2 regions of the Rhodoferax aquaticus genome follow, and region 2 is predicted to be linked to the other one. Evidence: predicted binding sites of a transcription regulator. Region 2 holds the regulator's gene; the other holds the start of a gene.
The links. The regulator FliA, encoded in region 2, starts transcription of late flagellar genes. The targets are predictions, from matches to a motif close to CTAAAGTTTNNNNNNNNNNNGCCGNTA.
Positions count from the first base shown of each region.

Region 1 (11,472 bases), 1.4 Mb from region 2:
CCAAGGGGTCGCCCAAAATCAGGTCAGCGCTTGCACCTGTCATGGCCGAGATGGGGTTCATGGTGAGGTTGCCCCACAGCTTGTACCAAATGTCTTGGCGGATGTGGCCGCTGTGGGTCACATCAAAGCCTGCTTGCGCCAGCACATCGGCAATGGCTTGCACGCGCGGGTCTTGGCCGCCGGTGGCAAGCCCCACGATCAGGCCTTGCCCCATGCGGTGCTGTACCCAACCCGGCTCCGACGTGGCGGCGCTGGCATGCACCACACAACCCACCACGCGCTCTAGGGCAATGGCCTGGCCAATGGTGTTGTCAGGGTCCAGGCTTTGTAGCGGGGCATCGGCAAAGGCGGGCAGGTGCTGGCAGAACCACCACGGCACACCATTCATGGCGGGCATCACCAAGGTGTTGGGGCCCAGTAGCGGTGCTAGCTGGGGCGCCAAGGCTGCCAAGGCTTGGCCTTTGACCGTGATGATGACCAAGTCTTGCACGCCCAAGTCCGCCGCTGAATCGCTGGCAGTGGCCGCGCATTGCAGCAAGCCTTGTGCGGTGCCCATGCGCCAGCCGTGGCTGCGCAAGGCTTGGAGTGTGTCGCCGCGCGCCAGAGCGCTCACCTGAGTGGTTCCGTGCAATGCCAAGCGGGTGCCCAACATGCCGCCAATGGCGCCCGCGCCAACGATGCAAATCTTCATGGTGTGTCCTTGTCTCTTCGAAGGTTTAAAGCTGTGGTGCGTGGGTTTATGCCGCAAGCTCGGCGGGCCACCGGTCCCAGGGAATCTCGGCCAAGCTGTCGGTGTAAGCGTCGGCGTCTACCGTGGTAATGGCGTGGCCGTGGTTATAGCCATAGCTCACCAAGAGCACGGGGCAGCCCGCTGCGCGGGCGGCTTGGGCGTCGTTGCTGCTGTCGCCCACCATCAGGGTGTGGGTGGGCACAGTGCCCAAGGCCTCGCACGCCATCAGCAGTGCCATGGGGTCGGGCTTTTTGCGGGCCACGGCGTCACCGCCAATGGTGATTTCGAAAAAACCATCCAGCCCTTTGATGGCCAGCAAGTCTTTGGCAAAGCCCGTGGGCTTGTTGGTCACGCAGGCCAGGCGCATGCCGCGCGCCCGCATGGCCTCCAAGCCCTGCAGCACGCCGGGGTAGACCTGCGCCAAGCTCCCGTTGATGCGCTGGTAGTGGCGGTAGTAACTCTCCAATGCCTGCGCGGTGAGCGTGCCGTCTGCGCGAGCTGCTTCACTATGGATAGCTGCTTGCGCAGTATCCACGAGCGCCAGCAAGCTTTTTACCAAGTTTTCTGTGCCCTTGCCGACCAGCGGCTCCACGGTGGCACGCTCTACCGCGAAGTCACAGTAGGGGGCTGGCAATTCGGCCAACATGCAGCGCAGCACGGCAACAAAGTCGTCCATGGTGTCTACCAAGGTGCCGTCTAAATCTACCAAGGCGGCTTGCAAATAGCTAGGGGTCAACATAAGGGGGTTGGGTGTGTAGGTGTGGGGTTGAAATGGCTAGCAGTCTAAAGCCTTGCCCTTGCCGCAAGAGCTGCTGCGTCAGAAGAACTGTGCGCAATGCGCTGCAGCGCACCGAGTCGGGAAGCCCCTGTCTGCATAGTGAAGTTTGCCTAGCTTTCATTGACGTTTTCCAAGGGAACTCCCTATGACTTTGACTTCCATCCGAACCTCGCGCTTGGCGCATGCGGCCAGCGGCTTGCTGGCTGCCACGCTTGTGTGTTGCGCGCCCACCGCTTTCGCCCAAAACCAATCCCGAAGCAACGAACCCGTAGGCCACGGCTATGTGGGCTTGACCGGTGGGCCGTCGGACTTTTCACGCATCAGTGGCGGCAACGGCCTGTACTCCCGCGAAGACCGCAACACCGCCTACAGCGTGGCCTTTGGCAACTACTACCTGAGCCCTGACGTGGGCTTGGAGCTGGGCTATACCAACTTCGGCCAGGTGTCGCGCGGGGGTGGCACCACCAAGGCCGAGGGCATTAACTTGAGCCTCATAGGCAAGTTACCGCTCAACCAGTCGTTCAACCTGCTGGGCAAGATAGGCACCACCTACGGCCATACGGACGTGTCCGCGCAACCCTTGTCCGGTGTGACGCAGGGCAGCGAGAGTGGCTTTGACTGGTCCTACGGCATCGGTACGGAGTTGCTCATCAACCCGCAGTGGTCGGCTGTACTGTTGTATGACGAAACGTTGATGAAGTTTGCGGGTGGCAGCTCAGACCGGGTGAGCACGGTCAGGCTCGGTGCACGCATGCGTTTTTAGAGCGCTGCAATGTGGCGCTGCGAACCGACGCCTGCGCCCCGATTGCCTAGCATGACTCTGGTGTGGCCAAAGCCCACACCACTCCCTCCACCCACCAAGAAAGCGACTATGAACAAAGACCAATTCAAGGGTTCCGTGAAAGACCTGACCGGCAAAGCCCAGCAAGCGGCCGGTAAAGCCTTGGACAACAAAGAGATGCAACTCAAGGGCCTGCAAAAGCAAGCCGTAGGCAATGCCGAGAAAGCCATTGGCGATGCCAAGCAAGGCGTGAAAGATGTGGCCGACGCCGTCAAGCACGCAGCCAAAGCACGCTGATACGTCAGCCACTGAAGAGCCCCTAGCCTTTACTGGGCTAGGGGTTTTTACGGATCGGTACTTGGTCGACGAAGACGAGTCGCTTGCCGGGCTGAATCTAAACGCACCCGTGCAGTGATCGCGTGGCACGCCCTAGCGCACCTACGCACTCACAAACGCGAAGCTGATATCTGCGAGTTGAACCACTCTGGCTGAAAGACGCGGGGATCACTGCCGAGCTTCTCGCGCGCATGCTCCAAGCCAATGTTGACCACCTTGTGAAACGATCCCCACTCCAACATGCCCACGCGGGACACATCGGGCGTGAAGCCGAGGTCTAGCTCTTTGCGCATGCGTTTCTCGTGGGATTGGCTCGACATGGCCGCCACGTTAAACACAATGGCCGCAAGACTGGGTAGGCCTTTGTATTTGCGGCGCGAGCGCGGTCTAAAGAAGCGGTCTACAAACAGCTCCACGCTGGACGGCATGGCCTCCAGCGCCAGTGGGCGGTAGCGGTCGCGGCTCATGTCCACACCAATGACCCTTGCAGCACCAGAGGCCCGCATGATGTCCACCGGAAAGTTGTTGAAGGTGCCGCCATCGGTGAGTAAGTCGCCTTGGGATAGCACTGGGGGCAAGGCCGCCGGTATAGAGACGCTGGCGGTAATGGACGTTGCCAAATCTCCCATGCGCAGGGTTTGCGCTTGGGCTTTCGAGTAGTTAGACGCCACGCAGAAGTAGGGCTTCCACAGGTCTTCGATGCCAATGGGGTGTCCCAATGCATTGACCACCGCGTCACGGATGACGTTGGCAAGCCTATTGCCCCGAATGATGGACATGATGGGCAGCCAATTGAAGTCTCCCGTGGGGTTCACTGAGAAAGCTTTGGCCGCCAATTTTGTCGTGTGGGTGGCATCCAAGTCCATGGCGGCATAGGCTGCCATCACCGAGCCAATGCTGGTGCCTCCAGCCATGTCCCACTCAATGCCGTGCTCCTCCAAGGCCTGCATAACCCCTAGCTGCGAAAACCCTCTGGCGCCACCGCCTGCTAGCACCAAACCAGTCGCTTGGCCGGCAACGATGCGGGCCAAACGTCCCCAATCTGCCGCATTGCCATGGCGCACATGGAAGTGCGAAAACCCTTCTACCGGAATGTGAGGTCGCGCTGTTAGCCAGCGCTTGGTGTGGGTCGGCGTTCGTGTATCCGCAGGGTGCAACAGCAAGAGGCTGCGGGTGACAGCCACAGCAGGGCTTTCGCGCGTCAGGTGTTGGGCTTCCACATCGCTGAGCTGGCAGTCGCCCTGGGCGTTGGCTACCAGCAGAATCAAGTCCGCATGGCGCAAGCAAAGCCGGGTCCACGGCGTGTCGTCTTGGTCTGCAACCAAGACTTGCATGGTGTGGCGCAGCTCTTGTTCGTCGAGCCAAGCCAGAAGCTGATGGTATTGGCGGTCTTGTGACAACTCGGTGTCCGCAGCACCGGCGCCCAGCGCTTGGTTGACCGCGTCACGGTTAATGAGGGCAATGGGGTATAGGTCGGCTTGGCTGGTGTACTGCGAGCGCGCCAATTGCTGGGCGATGGAGTCACGCAAAGTGCCGCCCAAAGCTTGAATGTCGAGGTCGGCATGCAGCGGGAGCACACACACATTGACCATGTGGCGTTGCTGCGAACGCTTGCGGTTGCTGCGCGAGAGTCGCTCCATGAGCTTGCGGGCTAAGGGCAGCGCCACGTTGGGCCAGGTTTGCAGTAGCTCGGTAAAGTCTTCGGCTGCCAAGCGCAGCAACACACAGTCGCGCAGCGCCGTAATGGTGGCGCCGCGTGGCGCTTGGCTGATAACCCCCATCTCACCAATGGGCTCGCCCCGCCCAATTTCACCCACCGATTCCATATGCCCTTCTGCATCGCAGATGGACGCGCGCAGTCGACCAGAGAGCACCAGGTAAATGCTGTCGGAAGGGTCGCCTTGCTGCATCAGCACTTCGCCACCGGGGAGGTGAACGGTGGTCATGCGCGGGCGTATGCGGGCAAGGGATTCGGCGTCGATGTCGCCAAACACCTCTTGCAATGTGGATGTCAGCAACTGTTCGTGCAAGGTTGCTGGTTGAATGCTTGTCACTGCTTGTCTCCCTGTCCATCGGTTTTGTGTGAAACGGATTTGGCCTTGGCGCTTAACGGCGCTCTTGTAGGTTTTCGGGGCCACATCATAGCCAATGCCTTGTGGTCCGACGGTGTCGTTTGGGTGAAGCCTCGGGCCAGTGTGGGGATATTGCGACGGCCAGATGCAGTGCCTTGGGGCACCTTGCGTGGAGTGGCTAATGCACGCCCGTCTCCGTAGCGTGTCGCGCTTGGCGCAACACGGTGGCCAGCGGGTGGTGGGTTTGTTGCAGGCCGTGGGCGTAGAGGTCTTGGCTAAAGGCCATAAACCCCTCGGTGATGTCCCAGGCTTTGGCGGCATGGCCAAAGAGGCGCAGGGTCGCAGCGTCTGCAGCGCTGGCAAACGCCTTGCTGGGCGCAAGCGGCAAGGCAAGCCCCGCTTTGCGCCAAGCAGCCAGCGCCACATTCCAACCCGTGGTGCTGAGCAAGCCTACCAAGTAGCCATCTAAAGTCCGTTGGTGTTGGTGCTGGGCGAGTGAGGCTCCGCGTTCGGCCAGTTGATCTGCCCGGTCCCACAGTCGTTGGGCTAGCCCCGCAGTGAGCAGCGATGCACTGTCTCGCACAATCGGCTTGAACAGCACTTTGGCAATACAGCAGTTCAGCCCGTTGTGTCCTATTTGGGCAATGGCGTCTTCCAACCGATCAATGGGCTCGCCCGCCCTGTAGTTTGGGCTGTTAGCCAAGTGCAGCACTTCGGCCATGAGCACTGGGTCGCGGCTGATTTTCTTGGCCACCATAAACACCGGTAGTTCGTGCTCACGCATGAGTGCGACTAACCTCGGTATGAGCTGGGCGGCGCGCGGCAGCAAGGCCTCGGGCAGGCTAGGCTGCCGCAGCAGTGCGTTCAGCGTCGCCAAAAGCGCCTGCTCCTTAGGGCTGAGTGCGGTGTCTACCAAGGCCTGCGTGGCAGTTAACCATGGCAAAAAAACCGCTGCATCCTGGGGTGGAGCACCACTCTTGGTCGCGGTAGCCGCCGCAGGCGGTGCGTCATGGCCAGCGGCAACGCCTGAGGGCGCGCGTGCCTTGGTTGGTACGTTTTCTTGCCCGCGGCTAAAGAGCCGGCTGAACCATCCCATAGGTGCTGCGTTTTTTTATTTGTTTTATGCAGCCAATGCGACGCGCATGGCGTCAATCACACCCTTGTAGTCGGGCTTGCCAAAAATGGCGCTACCCGCCACAAAGGTGTCAGCTCCGGCGTCGGCCACGCGGCGGATGTTGTCGGTCTTGATGCCGCCGTCCACCTCCAAGCGGATGTCTTTGCCGCTGGCATCAATACGGCGGCGCACGTCTTCAATCTTGCGCAGGGCCGAGTCAATAAAGCTCTGGCCGCCAAAGCCGGGGTTCACGCTCATGATGAGCACGAGGTCAATGTCCTCAATCACCCAGTCCAGCACATCCAGCGGCTCTGCGGGGTTGAACACCAAGCCCGCCTTCACGCCCTTGGACTTGATGGCTTGGATGCTGCGGTGCACATGGCCCGATGCGTCTGGGTGGAAGCTGATGTAGTCCGCACCCGCTTCGGCAAAGCTGGCCGCCAGTGCGTCTACGGGGGAGATCATCAAGTGCACATCAATTGGCACAGCCACGCCCGCAGCGGTTTTGGCGTGGGGCTTCAAGGCGCTGCAAATCATGGGCCCAAAGGTCAGGTTGGGCACATAGTGGTTGTCCATCACGTCAAAGTGAATCCAGTCGGAGCCAGCGGCGATCACGTTTTTGACCTCTTCACCCAAGCGGGCGAAGTCGGCAGACAGGATGGAGGGGGCAATGCGAAAGGTCATGGGGGCGTGATGCGCAGGGGCATTCCAGTTAGGTTGGCAATGCCCGCATTTTCGCAGGTAGCATTGGGCTATGTCCAAGTACCAATTTTTGGTGGAAGTGCAACCCCAGTACCTTCCCGATCAATCTTCTCCGCATGACGGCATGTATGTGTTTGCCTACACCATCACCATTACCAATGTGGGGGAGGTCACGGCACAGCTGATCTCTCGCACCTGGAATGTGAATGACTCCAACGGCCTGACCGAAAAGGTCAAAGGCCTGGGCGTGGTGGGCCAGCAGCCCTTGCTTAAGCCCGGCCAAGCCTTTGAATACACCAGCGGCACCCGCCTGCGCACCCCCACGGGCACCATGCACGGCAGCTTTTTCTGTGTGGCCGAAGACGGCGAAAAGTTTGACGCCGACATCCCCATGTTTGTATTGGATGCCCTCAGCGATGTGGACTCCGACGGCCCCGGCGGCAAGCGCACCCTGCACTAAGCCCTGCCATGGGTGAGTTTGAGCTGATTGCCCAGTTTTTCACGCGCCCCCAGCACCCCTTAGGGCCGGGGGTGGAGTTGGGCATAGGCGACGACTGCGCGCTCTTGGCCCCCACGCCAGGCATGCGCTTGGCGATATCAAGCGACATGCTGGTGCAGGGCCGCCACTTCTTTGCAGACGTAGACCCCCGCAGCTTGGGCCACAAAGCCTTGGCCGTGAACCTCAGCGACTTGGCCGCTTGCGGCGCGCGCCCCCTAGCGTTTACCTTGGCGCTGGCCCTGCCACAGGCCGATGCAGCGTGGTTAAAGGCGTTTGCCGAAGGCATGTTTGCCTTGGCCGACCAACACGGCTGCGCCCTCATTGGCGGTGACACCACCCAAGGCCCTTTGAATATTTGCATCACCGTGTTTGGCGAAGTGCCGCCCGGCCAAGCCTTGTTGCGCAGCGGCGCTCAGGTGGGTGACGATGTGTATGTAAGCGGCACGGTGGGCGACGCCCATGTGGCCCTGCAAGTGCTACTGGGCCATGTGACGCTAGACGACGCCACCTTTGCCAAAGCGCGCCAGCGCCTAGAGCAACCCACCCCGCGCGTGGCCTTGGGCCAAGCCCTGCGGGGCATTGCCACGGCAGCGGCCGATGTGAGCGACGGCTTGGTGGGCGACTTGGGCCATATCTTGAAGCAGTCTGGCGTAGGCGCCACGCTGCGCGCGCAGGATGCTATGCAATTGCTAGCTGCTTGCGCAGTATCCACGGGCGCAACAGGCCAATTTGCCTCTAAAAATGCCTCGTTCATCAGCCCCGAACTGCATTTGCAAAGCGTGCTGGCCGGAGGAGACGACTACGAGCTGGTGTTCACCGCCTCGCCCGCCAACTGTGCTGCGGTGCAGGCTGCAGCGTTGGCCAGCGGCACGCCCGTGCATTGCATAGGCCAAATCGAGGCAGCGCCAGGTTTGCGCGTGGTGGACAGCGCTGGCCAGCCGGTGGCGCAAGGCGTCAAAGCCTTCGACCACTTTGCGCCCCACAAAGGCTAAGTCCTGGTGCTGCCCGGCAGCCAAAACCTTCTAAACGAAAGTGTTGACCTTGGTGCCCACGCTGCCTTGGGTGGCCAAGGGCGGTTGGGGCAGGGCTTGGATCAGCCCCAAAGCGGCCACGGCTTGGGTGTCTAGCGCTTTTTTGAGCACCATGATGTTCACCTGGTCGGCCGTGTCGCTCTGTGCTGCTGCGGTGGCGGCTTGTACGGCGGGGGTGTTGGCAATATTCATATGAAAACTCCCTGAAAACTTGCGCGGTGGCCTACTATCGGCACAGTGGCTGCAAACTTAAGGAGCAGCCCCTACAATCCCGCCAATTTCATGAACAGGAGCCGCTTTGAAACACACCAGCCCCAGCGTTCAACTTCACATCTCTTCCCAGTTTGATTCCGGCGCCATTGAGGTGCTCAGCCTGACGGACCACCGCAACATCCAGCTCAACATCCGCAAAGACAATGCCGCTGAGTTTGCCCAGTGGTTCCACTTTGCGCTGCACGGTGCGGCAGGCTTGCCCATCATCATGAAGTTTATGAACGCGGGTGCTTGTGCCTACCCCAAAGGCTGGGAGGGCTACCGCGTAGTAGCCAGCCAAGACCGCCAGCACTGGTTCCGTATCGACACCCAGTTTGACGGCAAGGTCATGACCGCGCGCATGACCCCCGACAGCCAATGCGTCTACTTTGCCTACTTTGAGCCCTATTCCCATGAGCAGCATTTGGACTTGCTCAGCTCTGCCGCCTTGTCACCCTTGGTGAGCATGGAGCGCTTGGGCAGCACGGTAGAAGGGCGCGACATGACCCTGCTGCGCATCACCGACAGCCACAGTGCCACCCCCATGGCGCAAAAGAAAAAAGTGTGGGTCATTGCACGCCAGCACCCTGGCGAAACCATGGCCGAGTGGTTTACCGAAGGCTTTTTAGAGCGACTGGTTGACCAAGACGACTCGGTAAGCCGCGAGCTGCTTAACAAATGCGTGTTTTACGTGGTGCCCAATATGAACCCCGACGGCGCGGTGCGTGGCAACCTGCGCACCAATGCAGTGGGCGCCAACCTCAACCGCGAATGGGCGGAACCCACGGCAGAGCGCTCGCCCGAAGTCTTGGTGGTGCGCCAAAAAATGAAGGCCACCGGCGTAGACCTGTGCCTAGACGTGCATGGCGACGAAGGCCTGCCCTACAACTTTGTAGTGGGCTCAGAAGGCAACCCCGGCTACACCCCGCATGTGGCGGATCTGGAAAATGCTTTCAAGTCCAGCTGGATGGCCTCGTGCCCCGACTTTCAAGACGAATTCAACTACGGCCGCAAGGGCCCGGGCGAGGGCAACCCCACCCTGGCCACCAACTGGATTGCCCAGCACTTCAACTGTTTGGCGTTCACCATCGAGATGCCGTTTAAAGACAACGCCAAATTGCCAGACTTGGCGGCGGGTTGGAGTGGCGAACGCTCGCGCAAGCTGGGCGCCAGCGTGTTGCAGCCGCTCATGGCCGTTCTCTGAGTTCCCGCCGGCACCCGCAATGGATAGAGGGTGTCCCAACCATTTTCAGCGAAGGACCTGATATGCGTTCACTTCTCGGGTTGATTGGCGTACTTGTCACACTGGCACTGGTGGGCTTGCTCTTCAAGCAGCAGTTAACTGCCAACCGCGTGCCGCAACCACTGTTGTCAACGCCCACTGCGACCATCACGGTAGACCCCAAGGCCACAGCAGCCCAGCAAAGCCAGCAGATTCAAAACCAAGTCAAGCAACAGGTGGAGGTGCTAACCCAGCCCAAGCCAATGCCCGACGAGGTGAAGTAGAAGCCTTGGCCCAACCCTTGGGTTGGTGTGAGGTTTGCTATATTTTGTGTAGCTGCTTGCGCTTGTTGGATGGGCGCTACAGGCTGGTTTAACGTTGCTTAGGGTGGGCGGACTTTTGCGCAGCGTCGCTCGAATGCCGGGTCAAGCTAACGCGGTGAACTTCTATCCACGAACAGCCGCTTCGATTTCGGCAATGTCGATCTTCTTTTGCTTCTTCATCGCCGCAATCGCCTTGGCAGACACATTCTTCTCGGCCCTCAAAGTCAATTCTGTCAGCCGCCTCGGGAAAACCTGCCACGACACCCCGTAGCGATCCTTGAGCCAGCCGCAGTGGCTTTCCTCGCCACCGTTCGTGGTTAGCGCTGCCCAAAGCCGATCGGTCTCTGCCTGATCGTCCGTCTCAACCGAAATCGACACTGCTTCGGTTAGGGTGAACATCGGTCCGGCATCGAGAATCTGGTACGGCACCCCGCCCAGTGTGAAGTCGATGAGCCATGAAGCGCCATCTTCTCCGCCGATCTCGTATGTCGCCTCGATCTGGCTTCCTGGAGTCAGAGCGCAGTAAAACTCTGCGGCCTCACGACCGCGACCGTCACGGAACCAGAGGCAGGTACGTATGACCCTAGACATCGTTTTTCCCCTTGTGAGGATAGATTGATTCAGCAGTTTTGCGGCTTAACGTTGGCGCTGTCCGGCACGCAGCAAGCGCTGCGAAGTGGCAACCTGCTGCTGTGTGTCCGCGACGAGCAACTCGTTAGGCCATTTCTCGCCATTCAGTTTGGGACGCTTCATAGGTGGTTTCGGTGGATCGGTTTGCTATTCCAAGAGTGCTGACAGAAGGCGACCGGAACAAAGCTCGCAGTCTATGGAGGGTGTCGCGCCTGTCTTGCCTTGGACAATCTCAACGCAAATCCCGCCGATCTGAAACTTGGATGTGCCTTCGGATCCAACGGAGGGAGCCGTGTCAAACAGGGCCACGTAGCGTTCGGTAGTTTTCTTAACACTAGACACGGCAACCTGAAGCACGCGAACCGACTCTGGCGCCTTCGGGCGCGTCTCGGGCAATCGTGTGTGCCCAGCAGTGTGGTCTTGTAGGAAGAATGGCAGATCAAGATGCGGGCTGATTGCCAGCGACCACTCGATTCGGACGCCGTCCGGCCGAAGGCGGCTCATGCGCACTGGGTTCGCGAGCACAAGGCCGCGCGAGGCAGCGCTTGAAACGAAGCTTTCGAGATCGTCAACCGTATACGCGTATGTTATGGGTCCGCCGCGCAACGTTAGCGCATCGAGGAAGACCGCTTCGTACAGGGGGCGACTTGACAGCACGGAGCGCCAGAAAGGCGTGTGCGAGAGAAGACGCAGCGAAGGTCGAAGCCATGCCCGGGAGAAGTCGATCAGTTCCACGTAGCTGGAGTTATCGAGCGCAGCTAGTAGATTGTGAGTGAGACCAGCTTCGTGCCTGCCGCCATCCTCGACGACCAAACCTGCCGCCCTCAGTGCTTGTGCATTGTGGTTTACGTTTCCGGCAACAACAATGTGATCGAAGCGCAGACTAGTCATGATGGGCAGGCCTAACGTCGAAGTCAAGCCGCAACGCGCTTGGGCGTTGCCGGGCTTGGACGATCCGTTAAGTTGTTCGCTGGCTGAAGCCTGCGAACCAACCGAACCTCC
Region 1 is NZ_CP036282.1:797,432-808,903, forward strand. It holds gene EXZ61_RS03755 (2-dehydropantoate 2-reductase) at 1-691, opposite strand, end outside; gene gph (phosphoglycolate phosphatase) at 738-1,469, opposite strand; gene EXZ61_RS03765 (outer membrane beta-barrel protein) at 1,654-2,271, shown strand; gene EXZ61_RS03770 (CsbD family protein) at 2,380-2,586, shown strand; gene EXZ61_RS03775 (patatin-like phospholipase family protein) at 2,736-4,679, opposite strand; gene EXZ61_RS03780 (HDOD domain-containing protein) at 4,876-5,793, opposite strand; gene rpe (ribulose-phosphate 3-epimerase) at 5,818-6,495, opposite strand; gene apaG (Co2+/Mg2+ efflux protein ApaG) at 6,566-6,973, shown strand; gene thiL (thiamine-phosphate kinase) at 6,982-8,004, shown strand; gene EXZ61_RS03800 (YjfB family protein) at 8,035-8,235, opposite strand; gene EXZ61_RS03805 (M14 family metallopeptidase) at 8,342-9,499, shown strand; gene EXZ61_RS03810 (hypothetical protein) at 9,562-9,801, shown strand; gene EXZ61_RS03815 (VOC family protein) at 9,964-10,431, opposite strand; gene EXZ61_RS03820 (VOC family protein) at 10,618-11,361, opposite strand; gene EXZ61_RS03825 (helix-turn-helix domain-containing protein) at 11,385-11,472, opposite strand, start outside.
Region 1: the regulator FliA is predicted to act here: its motif matches at 8,271-8,297, upstream of EXZ61_RS03800 (YjfB family protein).

Region 2 (11,472 bases):
GGGCTCTCAGAGATCAGTCGGGCATAGTCTTTGAAGGAGTCTTCCACTGAGTCGTAGGCTCTGAAGCGGGCCACGCGCTTTTGCGGTGTCCCGTCGATGTATTCAGTCGTAGTGACTTCTGCTACTTTGCCGGTCCAACCAGCCCCCGCCTTGATACCAAACAGGTTGTTGGCCAGCGCGCCACCCTTCATTTTGATTTGGAATTGACCCCACCCGGTTTCATGGCCCGCCTGGCCCAGCATAAAGCTGGCAGGAATGCCACTTTCCTTTTCAACCTTGGCGGCAACGTCAGAGTGTTGCCGCACAAAGTTCGCCTGAGTCTCCGTAGGGCGGCGGCCGGTCGTGGGTTGCGTGCGCGCTTCAGTTTTGAGCTTGAGCTCGCTGGTGAGCTTCAGGGTGGCTGGGTCGGCATTTGTCTCGATCGCGCCAGTGGTGTTGCCAGAGCCGTTGGTGTTGGCGGTGACCGGTGCCACCCCCATTTGGCGGGTGAGTTGCTGCGCAATCAGGTCCGACAGGCCACCTGGTTGGCCAGACATCTGAACTGCAAATTGTTGGTCCAGCAAATCGGTGCCTAGGTCTCCGCCTGGGCTGTCGAGCATGCCGGATTTGACGGTGGCCTCGCGCATGCTCTTGATGAGCTCACGCATAAACAAGGACTCAAATTGCTTTGCCGTTTCTTTGATCGAATCTGGCGTGGCCTTGCTGGCGTCGTTCTTCAGTGCATTGAGTGTGCGAGCGTCTGCCGCAAGCCCAGAGCTTATGGCGGCTGAATTGCCTTGAATGGAGCCGTAACTCATATCAAATGACCTCCAGTTCAGCGTTGAGCGCACCGGCGGACTTGATGGCTTGCAAGATGGCCAACAAGTCTTGCGGCGTTGCGCCCAAAGCATTCAAAGCTTTAACAACATCGGCCAGTTGGGGTGCTGCAGGCAGCTGAATGAGCTTGCCAGGTTCTTGTTTGATTTCAATGCTGGACTTTTCAGTCACCACTGTTTGGCCGCCCGAAAGCGCATTGGGTTGGCTGATGACGGGTGTAGACGAAATGCTCACCGAGAGGTTGCCGTGCGCGATCGCGCAAGGGCCCAGCGAGACCGCTTGGTTTAGCACAATGGAGCCCGTGCGGGAGTTAATGATGACTTTGGCAGCGGCTACAGATCCGTCTACCTGCAGCTCTTCCATGTCGGCCAAGAACGTCACGCGCTCATTAGGGTCTGTGGGGGCTTTGACTTGCACGGTCCGTCCGTCTAGTGCCTGCGCTACGCCGTTGCCAAAGCGCCGGTTGATCGCCTGCGCCACTTTGCGGGCGGTTTGAAAGTCGGTTGCGTTCAGGCTGAGGTTGACGTTGGGACCCGACTGAAGTGCGGTGGGAACAGCACGCTCTACTTGGGCCCCATCAGGGATACGCCCCGCACTCAGATGGTTGACCGTGACCTTGCTGCCACCTGCGGCCGCACCAGCGCCGGCCACAATGAGGTTGCCTTGCGCCAGTGCATACACCTCCCCGTCAGCGCCTTTGAGCGGCGTGGCAATGAGGGTGCCACCTTTGAGTGATTTGGCGTTGCCCAAGGAGGAGACGTTAATGTCCAGCAACTGCCCCGGCCGCGCAAATGCGGGGAGTTGTGCTGTGACCAACACGGACGCCACGTTCTTTAGTTGCAGCTGGGTCAGGGCCGCCGGCGTGAGTGTCATGCCCAGCTGCTGCATGTAGTTGGTCAAACCTTGCGTGGTGTATGGCATCTGTGTGGTTTGGTCGCCCGTACCCTCTAGTCCCACCACGAGTCCAAAGCCCGTGAGCTGGTTGCTGCGCACACCCTCGATGGCCGCCACTTCTTTGACCCGCGCTGCTTGTGCGGTACCTGCAAGCCCCATGCACAGCGCAAGGCTCAGCAAGGTCAGCACCAGTACGCTACGCGCGTAACCTTGGGGGCCGCTGCGCAATTGGCCTGCATGGGGGGCAATGGCAGTAGGGGTTTTCATATGCTGCAATCGGCTTGGGCTGGGTCCGACAAGACCCATCACCCTCGGCACTATTGTTGAATTCTTTAGAAGGGTTGAAGGCTTAAAAAGAGCCTAGATAGCCAGCCAACTGTCTGGGCTTCACCTTGGGCGCCTCGCCCTTTGGACTCAATGCGCACATTGGCCACTTGGGTGGACGACACGACGCTGCCCGGTTGTACCAAGCGTGGGTCCACCGTGCCGGAGAAGCGCAACACATCCACGTTTTGGTTCACGCCAATCTGCTTTTCACCCGCCACCACCAAATGCCCGTTGGGGAGCACTTCGATCACGGTTGCGGTGATGGAGCCCGTGAATGTGTTGGCGCTTTCAGTGCCGCCTTTGCCTGAGAAGTTGTTGTTGGTGGCGGCACCCACGTCAAACTTGCCCAAGCCCGGTGCCGTTTGGAGGGGGAGCGCTTTGATGGACGAGTCAATCGATGACGTGCGGTTCACGGTGGAGGTGGACTTTTGGCTGGCCGTCACGTTTTCCACAATTTGCACGGTCACCGTGTCGCCCACTTGCCGCGCCCTGCGGTCCTCAAAAGAGGGGCGGTAGCCTGCAGCTTGGTAAAGGCTTCCGGTTGCAGGCTTGCTTTCGGCTGCAGCGTTGGGCATGGGCGCTGCGACTTTAGGTTCTGCAAAATCCACAGCCACTTTTTGTGGCAAGGTTTGGCAGGCGCTACAGGCCCACGCCACGCCCAAGGCCATGGCTGTTCTGAAGCAGCGCGGCCATTTATTCAGGGGTTGAGTGTGTGGCATGTAGGTCTCCTGGGGCTAGAGCTGTCCAAGTTTTTGCAGCATTTGGTCTGAGGTTTGAATGGCTTTGGAGTTCATTTCATACGCCCGCTGGGTCTGGATCATGGTGACCAGCTCTTGCACCACGTTCACATTGGACGTTTCCAAGAAACCCTGCATCACAGTGCCCATGCCGTTGGCGCCAGCCGTCCCTACGTTCGGTTGCCCAGAGGCCGTGCTCTCGGCAAAGACGTTTTGCCCTTTGGGCTCTAGCCCTGCGGGGTTGATAAAGCTGGCCAGTGTGATGGTGCCAATCGGTTGGGGGTTGACCGTGCCCGGAATCTGCGCGGTGACTGCGCCATCAGACCCGATGGCGACGCTGGTTGCGTTCGCTGGTATGGTGATGCCGTTGAGCACGGGCAGGCCCGTCGTGGTGACCATGCGGCCTTGGTTGTCGATCTGGAAAGACCCATCGCGGGTATAGCCAATGGTGCCGTCAGGCATCGTTAGCTGGAAGAAACCATTGCCCTGGATCGCAACATCCAAGTTGTTATTGGACTGCTGCACATTGCCTTGAGAAAACGTGCGGCTGGTGGCTACGGTGCGAACACCTAAACCAATCTGCAGGCCTGTGGGCAGGGTGGATTGTTCCGACGTGTTGGAGCCCACTTGGCGCAGGTTTTGGTACATCAGGTCTTCAAACACCGCGTGCGATTTTTTGAAGCCCGTGGTGGATACGTTGGCCAAGTTATTGGAAATCACGTCCAGCTGCATTTGCTGGGCTTCCATGCCGGTTTTAGAGATCCAGAGGGAGTTGATCATGGTGTTTATCCTTGCAAGCCTAGGAGCTGGGCGGCAGAGCGGTCATTCGATTCCGCAGATTGCATCAGCCGGGTTTGTACTTCGAACTGACGGGCGGTTTGGATCATTCCCACCATGGCTTCGATCGGGTTGACGTTGGAACCCTCAAGCACACCCACTTGCAGACGTGCGTTGTCGTCGTTGTTCAACGGGTCTCCGGATAGGCTTCTGAACAAGCCGTCGTCGCTGCGCTTGAGTGGGTCGTCGGCGTTGGGGCTCACGAGTTTGAGGCGGCCAATGGCGTTGGCGGGTTGGTTGCCCACCTTGGCGCTGACACCGCCGTCATGCCCAATGGATACTTCGGCCCCGGGTGGCACCGTGATGGGTGACCCCCCGTTGTTGAGCACAGGCAGGCCACTGCCTGTGACCAATGTGCCGTCGGTCGATACTTCGAAATGCCCGCTGCGGGTGTAGGCCTCGGTGCCGTCCAAGCCTTGCACGGTGAACCATGAGTTGCCGGTGGCCATGGCGTCCAGGCTACGGTCGGTGCGCATGGCGGGTCCAGGCAGATCTGAGTGACCCGCTGTCGCTTCCAGTGCAAAGACGCGTGTAGTTGCTCCGTCCCCGCGCAAGGGGACCGCACGGTAGGTGGCGAGCTGCGCGCGAAAGCCCGGCGTAGACGCATTGGCCAAGTTGTTGGACAGCACGGCTTGCCGACTCGCCGCCGCGTTGGCGCCTGTCATGGCGGTGTAGATAAGGCGGTCCATAAGGGGCTTTCGTTACAAGCGGGTTAGCGCAAATTGACCAAGGTGCTAAGCGTTTGGTCTTGCGTCTTGATCGTTTGGGCGTTGGCTTGGTAGTCACGCTGGGCGGTCATCATGTCGATGAGCTGCGCGGTCAGGTCCACATTGGAGTCTTCGGTCGCCCCTGAGCGCAGCTTGCCAAAGTTACCCGTGCCGGGCGAGCCTTGAATGGGTTGGCCAGATGCGGCGGATTCGGTCCATGCGCCTGCTCCAATCGGGACCAAACCCTGCACGTTGCGAAAGTCAGCCAAGGAAATTTTGCCGCGCGCCTGGGTTTGACCGTTGGAGTACTGGGTGGTCAAGACACCTTGGTCGTTGATGGTGACCGCGGTTAGGTTGCCCGCGGTATAGCCGTCTTGGGTGAGGCTTGAGACGGCAAAGGGGGTGCCGTACTGGGATGCCGTTTTGATGTCTAGTGTTGCGGTGAACTGGCCCGGTGGCGTGCTGGCCAGATTGACATTGGGATTCTGGGAATACAGCTTGATGTCGATGGGGGTGAGCGGCGCAGTAATCTTGCCGTTGATGTCAAAGCTGACAGAGGGTGACGGCGGCACAGCGTTCAATCCGGTAACGGCTTTGGGCGGCAAGGGGGTCGTAGTGGTGGACAAGGGGTCTGGCATATAAATGTCCCATTTGTCTGCGCCCACTTTGGTGAAGTAGAGGTCAATAGGGACCGGTACGCCTTGTGAGTCATAGCCTGTGAGGGTGGTTCCATACGTTCCAATCGGTACCGGAGGGGTTGCTGTGGCAGCAATGGCAGCGCGCGAGTCTAAGTTGAACTCGGCAGAGACTGCGGTGGTGGCTTTTGCGGGAATGGGCGCACCGGTGGGAACGGTGAGCTTTTGAATTGTGGTGCTGGTGGTCACGCCCAGCAGCGTGGTGGGGTAGCCCATGAGGTTGGCACCTGAGTTGGTGACAATCGCCCCGGTGTTGGTCAGTTTGAACTGGCCATCGCGTGTGTAAGCGGGTGAGCCGTCTTTCTGGGTGATTTGGTAGAAGCCTCCACCGTTAATGGCGACATCCAGTGAATTGCCCGTGATGTTGATCGTGCCTTGCGAGAACTGTTGCGACACAGCGCCTACGGCGACACCAATACCACCACCCGCACCGCCACCTCCGCTGGGCCCTAGCGCAGAGGCTACCAATTCGTTGAACTCTACACGCGATACCTTCATGCCCACGGTGTTGGCATTGGCAATGTTGTTGCCGATCACGTCTAGGCGCTTGCCCGAGGCATTGAGGCCAGAAAGCCCGGTTTGAAATGACATGGTAGTTTCCTTGAACGATGGACGGGTCAGGCAGTGGTAGTTAGAAACACGCTACAAAATGGCTTTGATGTCGGCATAGGCCACCGCTGCGCGGCCTTTGGTTTGCAAGCTCATGGCACCGTTGTTGGTGCCCACCGATACGACCGTGTCGCGCGAGTAGGCGGTGGTGGTCATGGCGTCATTACCCTGCGTGGCTGTGACTTTGAAGGTGGGTGTTCCGCCTGCGGCGTACTTGGATGCATCCCATGTAAAGTCATTGCGCCCTGCGCTTTTCGCGCCTAAATTGAGGGTGTCGACCAACTTGCCTCCCGGGCTGATGATCTCCACGGACACCTTGCTTGCGTTGCTAGGCAGTTCGATCGTGCCTTTTGCGACACCGTTAGTGATGGAGAGCTTGTTGTCTTGAATCAAGATGTCACGACCGATCATGCTGGACCCTTGCATGACTTGAAGCTCAGAAAACTGGCTGCCCAAGGTTTTGACCGTCTCATTGAGTTGGGTCAGGCCTGATACCGTGTTGATCTGCGCCAGCTGGCTGGTCATTTGTGCGTTGTCCATGGGGTTCATGGGGTCTTGGTTGTTGAGCTGCGCAACCAAGAGCTTCAAGAAGCGGTCTTGCGAAGCATCGGCATCGCTTTGGCCAGTTTTCTTCTTGGTGTTTCCAGCATCGGCCAATGCGGCGATGGGGTCTTTGGATGTCACGGGTGTGGTCGTTGCCATGGTCGCGTCCTCGGTTTATTGACCCATTTGCAGGGTTTTGAGCATCAAGGTCTTGGCGGTATTCATGACTTCGACGTTGTTTTGGTATGAGCGTGAGGCAGAGATCATGTTGACCATCTCCTCCACCGGGTTCACGTTGGACTGGAGCACGTAGCCGTCTGCGTCCGCGGACGGATGGCTGGGGTTGTGCACCCGTTTCATGGGTTCATTGCTTTCGCGAATGGCGCTCACCTTCACGCCGGAAGATGCGTCTGAGCCCATGGGCACGGTCTCAAAGACCACTTGGCGCCCTTTGTAGCCTTGACCATCAGGCCCAGCAACCGCATCCGCATTGGCCAGATTGCTGGCCACCACGTTGAGTCGCTGCGATTGCGAACTGATCGCACTGCCCGAAACATTGAAGATACTAAACATGGACATGGTCTGACTCCTAGGGCGAAACTTGCCTACTGACCTTGAATGGCACTCAAGAGTGTTTTAGAACTGCCGTTAATGAAGCGAAGGGTGGCCTCATACCGCACCGAGTTGTCCACGAAGTTGGCGCGTTCGCGGTCCAGGTCCACACTGTTGCCATCCATGGCAGGTTGGGTTTGTATGGTGTAGTTGAGCTTGGGGCCACCAGCTTTGTCCATGGTGCTTTGCAGTGGTATGTGGTTGGGATGGGTTGTGCCTTCGCTCGTGGCCCCTCTGGCGGGTGTTGGCGCCAGTGCGGCGGACTCTTCAGCGGCATTCATGGCTTCTTTGAAGTTGATGTCGCGGCCCGCATAACCGGGCGTGTCAGCGTTGGCAATGTTGCTGGCAATGACGCGCTGACGCTCAGAGCGAAGCACCAAAGCTTTGCCTTGGAAGTCCAAGGCCTGTGTCAAATTGGCAAACATAAGTCACCCCATCATCAAAACCGCTGATGCACGACAAGGGCATGCAAAGCGTTGAATCGATTATGGGAAAAACTTGAATTTTTGAGCCTGTGAATTGGCGGTGGAAAGGCGTGCTTTTGCGTTAAATGGTTCGTGTGCTTGCGCCTACATTGGCCCAGTGCGCTATTGGAACAAGCGCGAACTTCAAGTTTCTCCACCCTAAAAACTACTGTTATGACACCGTTTCGCAACCGCCTCACCCACGCACTGCCGCTCGCGCTTGGCTTGGCGCTAGCGGGGGCTTGCCTGAATGTGCAGGCGCAGGTCCCCAACTACAGTGACTTGCAAGCCGCGGTGGAAACTTGGGCACGTGCAGCGGTTGCCAGCAATGTGGCAGCTTCTGGAACAGCCGTGCGTACCGAAGTCACCGTAGGGGGTATCGATGGTCGCTTGAAGTTGGCCCCTTGCGGCAACGTGGAGGCCTACTTGCCAGTAGGCTTGCGTTTGTGGGGCAAGACCCGGGTCGGTGTGCGCTGCATGGACGGCATGGTGCGCTGGAATGTCACCATGCCCGCCACAGTCAAAGCCTTAGGCACTGCATGGGTTGTAAAAAACCCGGTGGCATCGGGTGCCGTGATTGGTCCCACTGATATGGTGGAGACCGAGGTAGATTGGGCGGAAGAAGTTTCTCCTGTGCTAACCGACCGCTCCGCTTGGGTGGGGCAGGTGGCAACCCGCCAACTCGGCACTGGGCAAACTTTACGCCAAGGCATGGTGAAGCCAGCGCAAGTATTTCAAGCCGGCGCGCAAGTGCGGGTGGTAGCGCAAGGCCCCGGATTTTCGATCTCTTCCGACGCCCAGGCACTTTCCGCTGGAATCTTGGGGCAACCCGCCCGCGTGCGGATGGACAATGGCCGCGTGGCGACCGGGGTAGTGATGGATGTCCATACAGTAAGAATTGACCTGTAAAGCCCTGTCTTTTCAAAAAAAAGCTAAAGTACGTTGCAGCCCGGCCGATAACACTCGTACGAGGCTACGCTTATCGTAGTTTTGGAGAACGTGATGAAAATAGGTCAACCCTCAGAACTTCCTGCTCTTGTGTCTCAAGTTAATGCGCCCGCAGCCCAAAAGGCAGGGGCGGCATCGACCGCAAAAACGCAAGCCAATGCTCCCGCCAGCACCAAGTCGGCTGGAGTTGCGGTAACGGTATCCACCCAAGCGCGCGCGCTGGAGCAAGCGGACGTGGCGGAGGTCGATACCCAGAAGGTTGCAAAAGTGCGCACGCAAATTGAGCAAGGCACTTACAAAGTTAACGCTGAAGCGATTGCCGACAAGTTGTTGTCCAACGCACAAGAGATGCTCAAACGCACCACAAGTTGAGCCCACAGCAGCCGCCTGCCAAACACGTTGAAGGTTCGCAAACATGTTGAATGACCCTGTGTCACTTCAGTTAGACCAACTGGAGCTTCAGTTCTCCCAAGCTTCTGAGGCCTTGTTGTCAGGCAGCTCGGACGATATTCAGCTCGCTAGCGTGAGTTTGCAAAAGGGCGCAGTGGAATTGCTTCAATTGGTGGACGAATTAGGCCGCAATCGTTTGGACAAGCTGCGCCATGCTGAGCGGCTGCACCTGTTGGCGGCTGGTATTTCGGTGTTGCGCGAGAACTTACTCAGGCGTGCTGCATTTGTGGAGCAAGGTTTGCAAATCTTGATGCCATCTGCCAAGCGCACCACCTATAGCCCAGTGATTGGGCCTTATGGCAGTTCGAGTGTGGGTGCAAAGAGGGGTGCCATGGCTTGATCAGCCAGGCCATAAAAAAACCACCCATTGGGTGGTTTTTTTATGGGTGTAACGGTGTGCTTTCGGTCTTAGTGGGTGCGCATTTTGGCTCTCAGCCGGGCAATGGATTGGCTATGCAGTTGGCACACGCGGGACTCCGTGACGTCTAGCACTGCGGCAATCTCCTTGAGGTTCATGTCTTGTTCGTAGTACATGCTCATGATGTGCTGCTCCCGTTCCGGTAGACCCTTAATAGCCGCAACCAAAGCTGCGCGAATACGTTGATCGCGTAGCATGTTGAGAGGGTCTGCATCCGTATCCGCCACATGCCGATCTAAGAAGGTGTCGTCGTCTTCATTGCGGCGTGACATGTCTTCTAGATACACCAGCTGCGTGCCACGAACTTTGCCAAGCAGAGACTGGTAGTCACCCAAACTCATGCCTAGCTCCTTGGCAATCTCTGATTCAGCGGGGCTGCGGCCCAACTGGTGCTCTAACTTGCGCATGGCTGTTTCAATGTCTTTTTGGCTTTTTCTAGAGCCTCGGGACATCCAGTCGTTTTCGCGCAGCTCGTCAAGCATGGCGCCTCGAATGCGCTGGGTGGCGAAGGTCTCAAACTGAACGCCCTGCGCTGACTCGTAACGTGTGAGCGCGTCGGATAGTCCAATCAGGCCCACTTGAATCAAGTCATCCACCTCCACACTGGCGGGGAGCTTGGCCATCATGTGGTGTGCCAAGCGTCGAACAAGCGGCTGGTATTGTTTGATCAGCGCGTTGCGATCCATTTGGCCTTTTGCGGTGTACATCAATGGCTCCCAACGCGTTGGCCACTCGTGTGGGCCAGTGAACCGGCTTGAGCGGGGTGACTTACACAATCAGCGCTAAGTTGCAAGGTGTTTTCCAGCATGCGAAGTGCTAAGTTTTGAATGTCTACACACGGTCTGTCGTCATCAAAAGGCGCTTCAATTTGCAGGGCCGTCAGCCCATAGCCCAGAAAGTTTTTGGCACATTCGGTCAGACTGTTGGCTACGTTGCCCAACTTGTTCGGTGGGAGTGCACCTTGCCGATGCGCCATTTCCACAATGGTAGGCTCTAGCCGTCCGTTAAGCAACAAGTGCTTCAAAGAGCGGTAGCTAGTAATGAGCGACGAGCGCAAGGGCGTGAGTACCAGCAATGGGGAGATGCCTGTGTCATACAGCAGAGGAACCAAGCAGTCTGCGCTGTCGTAGATCAAAACAATGCCCTCGTTTTGGAAAAGCTGATGCAAGTAGGCGAGCGTTTGGGCTTGCGAGTCCGCCATGCTTCCTAGGCTACGCAAACCCAAGCCCGCCGGAATGATGCTCCATGCGGGCACGTCTTCTTTGTCGTCGGACGTCCAGTAGCCGTTTTCTAGGTATTGTTCTAGGCCTGGATTGGCCTCGGACTCTCGGGTTGTTCCATCGAGTACGGTGACAGCATAGCCAAAGTCAACCAATGCGGCGCATAGTCGCCAAAGTAGGGGGAGCTCAGATTGCTCGTCCCCATGGCTTACCACCGCCATGAGCTTAGGTGCCGGCGGTTCGGCAAGTTCCAGCAAGCCTGCGGCTTGGTTCAATGGTTTTTCAAGCATCAAATGCCCCCTTGCTGGCAGGTGCGTACGCAGCAGGGTTGAAGAAAAGATTGAGATCTCCAATTTTGGGGTCGAAGGCGGAGGTGGTAGCTGCGCGCATGGAGGCGCGCACAAGCTTGGAGGCATTGGCAGGCTCCCAGTCCTCAGGGACCCGCTGCCCGGTGGTCACGCCGCGCACGGTTAGCTGGTGGCGAATGGCTGCGTCAATGGCGGGCCCTAGTTTGACCGCTTCATCGATCTTCGAAAAGATAACTTGGGGGCTGCCTGGTGTTTTGAATGCGGAAACAACTTCTTCTAGCGTGTCCCCATGACCGCCAGCATTCAGTACCAGTAGGCGCTTGATGTCTGGTAGCTCCAACAGATCCAGCATTTCACGTTTGCGAGGGTCGCGTGGTGCGAGGCCTGTGGTGTCGATCAACACCAATTTCTTGTTGGATAGCAGTCCCAGTAGGTCTTGCAAGGCGGCGCGGTCATGCGCGAGGTGCGCCACCACACCGAGCATCTTTCCGTAGGCCCGGAGTTGTTCTTGCGCTCCAATGCGGTAAGTGTCTAGCGTAATCAAACCGACGCTGCTGGGTCCGTTGGTGCGCGCGCATATGCCTGCGAGTTTGGCTGCGGTGGTTGTCTTGCCAACTCCGGTGGCTCCAATCAGCGCGAAGATGCCGCCCTCTTCTTGAATGGCCGGCGCATCTGCGTCGGTGCGCAGATTGCGTTCGAGCACGTCCATGACCCAGCGCACGGTTTGTGATGCATCCATCTCTTCTGGCATGCGTTCCAGGATCGTTCGTGCCAGCGTAGGCGAGTAACCAGCCCGTATGAGTTTGAGCATCATGTTGGACTGAATGGGGTTTTGGCGGGCCTGGCCCAACCATGCCAAGGTGTTGAACTTGTCTTCAATCAGCTCC
Region 2 is NZ_CP036282.1:4,147,247-4,158,718, reverse strand. It holds gene flgJ (flagellar assembly peptidoglycan hydrolase FlgJ) at 1-797, opposite strand, end outside; gene EXZ61_RS19190 (flagellar basal body P-ring protein FlgI) at 799-1,869, opposite strand; gene EXZ61_RS19185 (flagellar basal body L-ring protein FlgH) at 2,043-2,756, opposite strand; gene flgG (flagellar basal-body rod protein FlgG) at 2,772-3,554, opposite strand; gene EXZ61_RS19175 (flagellar basal body rod protein FlgF) at 3,560-4,300, opposite strand; gene flgE (flagellar hook protein FlgE) at 4,324-5,604, opposite strand; gene EXZ61_RS19165 (flagellar hook assembly protein FlgD) at 5,656-6,324, opposite strand; gene flgC (flagellar basal body rod protein FlgC) at 6,340-6,744, opposite strand; gene flgB (flagellar basal body rod protein FlgB) at 6,771-7,202, opposite strand; gene flgA (flagellar basal body P-ring formation chaperone FlgA) at 7,416-8,150, shown strand; gene flgM (flagellar biosynthesis anti-sigma factor FlgM) at 8,244-8,561, shown strand; gene EXZ61_RS19140 (hypothetical protein) at 8,605-8,979, shown strand; gene EXZ61_RS19135 (RNA polymerase sigma factor FliA) at 9,048-9,764, opposite strand; gene EXZ61_RS19130 (P-loop NTPase family protein) at 9,764-10,567, opposite strand; gene flhF (flagellar biosynthesis GTPase FlhF) at 10,560-11,472, opposite strand, start outside.